One region of the Bacteroides celer genome, then DNA from elsewhere that is predicted to be linked to it. Evidence: riboswitches for the same ligand, from Rfam matches in the RefSeq annotation. Region 1 holds a riboswitch; the other holds the start of a gene.
The links. Region 1 has a riboswitch for cobalamin ahead of CJF29_RS04650 (TonB-dependent receptor). Riboswitches for the same ligand answer to the same signal wherever they lie in the genome.

Region 1 (2,211 bases):
CAGGGATAGATGGTGAATAAATGGGCGGCCGAAGCATAGATTTCTTGTTGTCGGTAGTGATTGTCTACGTACATGGTGGTGACATCCAGTCTGGGATCGGATAAATAGTGGAGATAGTCATAAGCATATTTTCCGTTGGCTAGCAGACTGTACCAAGGCTTAAAATAGTTTTGAAAAGAGCCTTGCACAAACAGATTGGTATCCCACTGCCGGTCCTGATGGCGAAACTTACCCGGCTCTTCTCTTACCGCAGCTCCGGGATATCCTCGTTCTGAATTGTATAGGTATGCTTTGGCTTTCCATTCTCCTTTGGGGACTTTTCCGAAGAATGCATTCTCCAAACGTAACATTCTTACGTCTCCATTTTGACGAACAGCTGTTGTGTCGTAACCATCTTTCTTGGCGTATGTGAATTTATATCGTCCTGATGTATACATATACTCCGTACTGATGGAACTGCTTATTCGTTCGTTGAAACGATGTTCCCAAAGTAGTGACGGATTGATGGTAGAGAATGAACCGCCTTTCACCCCGATGTTCAGATTGTTTTTCTTTTCCCCTTTGAATAGGGGTTTTCGTGTCTGCATATATATGGCACTTGCGGAACTATAATCTTTGGCAGGTTGGAAGATGGCACTTTTTTGACCATTATATAGTGAAATGACTTCCATATTATCTAATGAAAAACGGCCTAGATCGACGACTCCATTTTGCGCATTTCCTAATTCAATACCATCGTAAAATACTCCGACATGATGACTGCCCATACTTCGTATATTGACGGTTTTTAGTCCTCCAATACCTCCGTAATCTTTTATCTGTACTCCGGAAAAGTAGCGCAAAGCATCAGCAACGGAGTAAACATTGAGCTTCTCAAGTTCTTTGCCGGACAGAATCTGTACAGGAGACATCTTTTTTTGCATCCGGTTGCTGTAGATAGTAACTTCTTTGAGTTTGAGAAGTGTATCAGACAGAGAAGTCTGATGCCGAACCCTGGACTGGGAAATGGCCGGTAATGTGGTAAATAGAGATAGAATCAAACATAATATCCACCGTAAATGGATATAATGCTTATTGTATGAATGGACTTGAATAGAAAGCATGTCTTTTATTTTATAGGTATAAAAAATCCGTTTGTTCAGATCTGAATTCAATCTACACAAACGGACATATAGCTATTATACCAAATAAAAGATAATTGCTTATTTTCTATTTGACTACTACCCGAAATCCCGCAGGTGTAAATCAGAACATCAAGGCAGGTCTTCTGACTCATCCCATTTTGCAACGCCTTCCCAGATAAACTATCCAGTGACTTTTGTGTTGCAATTTTGCTCTTTGATTACAAGGAGCGGAGATTTACAGCAGCAGGTACTGTTGCCGGTTTACACGGCATTCCCTTTTCATTCCTTAACAACGCAAAAGTTGTTCAAGGAAACCTTAACGGCACAAAGTTAGAAAGTTTTTATTAATTAGTTTGTTTTATTCTAAAAAAATATCCCATTGACCAATAACAAATATTCCGGCATCTGATCCTATTCTCTCCATTTGTTAGTGATCAATTGGATGGAAAAGGATATATTAATATGTTATCCCAACGACAGAATCAATATTTGTGCCGTCAATACTCGCAGAAACATGGTGAGCGGATACACCGTAGCGTAGCCGACGGCAGGCGCATCACAGGAAGTCAGGTCATTGGAGTAAGCCAATGCCGGCGGATTGGTGGTAGAACCAGCCAGAACTCCGATAAGCGTGAAATAATTCAGCTTGCAATAATACCGTCCTATCAATCCCGTAATCAGAAGTGGCAGGATGGTTATGATTACTCCGTAGCCAACCCATATATATCCTCCGCCATGAATGACTGTGTCTACAAAGCCTTCGCCTGCTCCTAAACCTACGCAAGCGAGAAAGATGGAAATACCGATTTCACGAAGCATCAGGTTGGCACTCATGGTGGTATAAGTAATCAGCTTGTATTTCGGACCGAAACGGCTAATCAGGATAGAAACGATGAGCGGACCGCCTGCCAATCCTAGTTTCACAGGTTGCGGAATTCCGGGAAATGCGAAAGGAAGACTTCCCAGAATACATCCTAAAGCGATACCTATAAAGATAGGAATCAGGTTCGGATGATTTAAGCGTTTCATGGAGTTGCCAAGTACTTTCTCTGCATGGGCAACAGCCAGTTCGGAACCTACAATGGTG
Region 2 (2,211 bases), 2.7 Mb from region 1:
CAGAGGTTTGGAATACCCATTGTTGGCTGAATTCTTTCTTGTATTGACTTTGTATGAAAGTGTTTTTATCCCACAGGTGTTGGGTAGAATGGTCGTCGTAGAAAGTGGTAGCTTTGGGTAGTCCCCGGGAGGATTGGAAGTAATAGGCTTTCAGCCGCCATTGTTCTTTATCGGAGAAGTTACCGTAAAGTCCGGCTTCAGCACGGAATGTTTGTACATCTGTATTCTTCCGTTTCTCACGTGAGGACAGATCTCCTTCTGCACTTCCATAGCGCAGTGTATATGGATAATGTCCGTCAGAAGACATCCATTCGCCATTGACTGACATGCTCCATGTTTTATTGAATTGTTGTTCCAGCAGGAGGGAGGGATTGACTAATCCCCAGGAACCTGTTTTGAAAGCTCCTGCTATGTTGGTCTTTTTGTCTTTTGTGAACTGTGGGGTAAGTGTCTGGATATTCAAGATGCCTGCTGACGCAAAGAAGCGGGCAGGTTGGAAGATGTTATCGCTTTGTCCGTTGTTTAGAGAAAGTCTGTCTACGTTATCGAGTGAGAAACGCCCGATGTCGATTTGTCCCGTTTGGCAATCGGTTAGGGTGATCCCGTCATAGCCAACAGCGGTATGTTGTGCTCCCAGGCTTCGTATGGATACAGTTTTTAGTCCGCCAATACCTCCGTAGTCTTTTACGGTCACTCCGGCAAAGTGTTTCACTGCGTCGGATACTTGCAAGGCGTGCAGGTTTTTCAGGGCGTCTTTGGAGAATACTTGCAGGGGAGCGGTAGAACGTACTTCGCGAGTCTGATAGATATCTGATACTGTTATTTCAGGAATAGAATATGTATGTGTCGTATCTACCTTTTGCTGTTGTGCAAAAAGTGGTATGGATAAGAATTGGCAGCAGAATACTGCAAAGATCATTTTCTTAAATGTTCTCTCTTTCATTTATTCCTTATTTCAGTCTGTTGCTATTTAAAAGTGTCCGGGCGAAATCCCTTCGACCGGACACGCATAAATAAACTTGGCAGAGTTTATTCGTTTTAACACACTTTCTCTGAATTAGAGTGATGAATGAAATGATAGACGACTTGTCCGGTTCATTAGACTCAACGCTTTTTCCTCGAAAGCAGTGAAACATAATTGCATGGTAGGTCTTCTGACTTATTCCTGTTACAAACGCCTTCCCAGATTATTCTCCAGTGGCAATGAGTGAATTGCTTGTAACATGCATGGAACTTACAGCAGCGGGACTGTTCAGGATTTACACCTGATTCCCTTTTAATTGCTTCCCCCGTAAGGGAGTCGCAAACCAATGCGGGACAAAGATAGGGAGTTTATTTGTTTTTTCCAAGTTGGGGGATATTCTTTTTCTTTCGTCCTGATACGAAAGAGAAAGAACCAACTTGTTTTCTTCGATATTTTCTGTATTTTTGTAAATGAGACTGTCACTTATTACAAAATTTACCAAATTAGCGGATTTTAGAGGCGGGTATTGAGTTGCCCGCCTTTTTTATTTGTTTGACATAAGATTAGCTTTTAAAAAGTATCTTTGTCTATGTCCAACGTTGGACGTATGAAACAGATTTATTGAAACATAATTGGTCGTTTTTTATAGGGGATGCAGCGGTATCCACCTATTTTGTTCCTTACTATACGGTTTTGAACTAATTCATTTCGGTATGGTTTTGAAGCAAATGATACTTTAGCAAACAAGTATTGAAACGGTAGCCCGTGAAATAATATAGAATTTACCTAACGTACAAACGTAGGTTATCTACCGTGTGAATGTCCGTTACCTACTGGGCGAGCATCAACAACCTACCAGACAAAAGTCGGTCATCTGCCGGACGAACAGTTCATGAGGGACACGGGAACAGAAACGGCACCGACGAAGTGATCCGAACCGACAACGGCAGCATCCAAAGCCATCTTCTCTGCCCAGTATTATTGCTGTTGTTTATAACAGAAATAATACTTTTACTTACTCTTCTTTACTCTTCTCTTCTCTACTCTACTGGTTTTCATTGGCTTTTCCCCCTTTACTGGTGGGCGTTTCAGCGCTTTGTACACCCCTCTCCGAACACCCTCATTTTTGTATCGTTTTACTCTAGTTCAACATTAGTTAAGTATTCTTCGATAGCTTGTGCGGTGGCGTCTTTTAGGAGCACGGTCTTTTCCTTGTTTAAAAGGTAGAGGGTGGGGATAGCCTTCAA

Region 2: linked by a shared signal. The riboswitch ahead of CJF29_RS16025 (TonB-dependent receptor plug domain-containing protein) and the one ahead of CJF29_RS04650 (TonB-dependent receptor) in region 1 are both predicted to bind cobalamin.

The regions. Positions count from the first base shown of each region.
Region 1 is NZ_CP178209.1:1,254,683-1,256,893, forward strand. Features, by position in the region: gene CJF29_RS04650 (TonB-dependent receptor) at 1-1,103, opposite strand, end outside; cobalamin riboswitch at 1,240-1,458, opposite strand; gene CJF29_RS04655 (putative transporter) at 1,590-2,211, opposite strand, start outside.
Region 2 is NZ_CP178209.1:3,915,466-3,917,676, reverse strand. Features, by position in the region: gene CJF29_RS16025 (TonB-dependent receptor plug domain-containing protein) at 1-943, opposite strand, end outside; cobalamin riboswitch at 1,127-1,327, opposite strand; gene CJF29_RS16020 (DUF5106 domain-containing protein) at 2,101-2,211, opposite strand, start outside.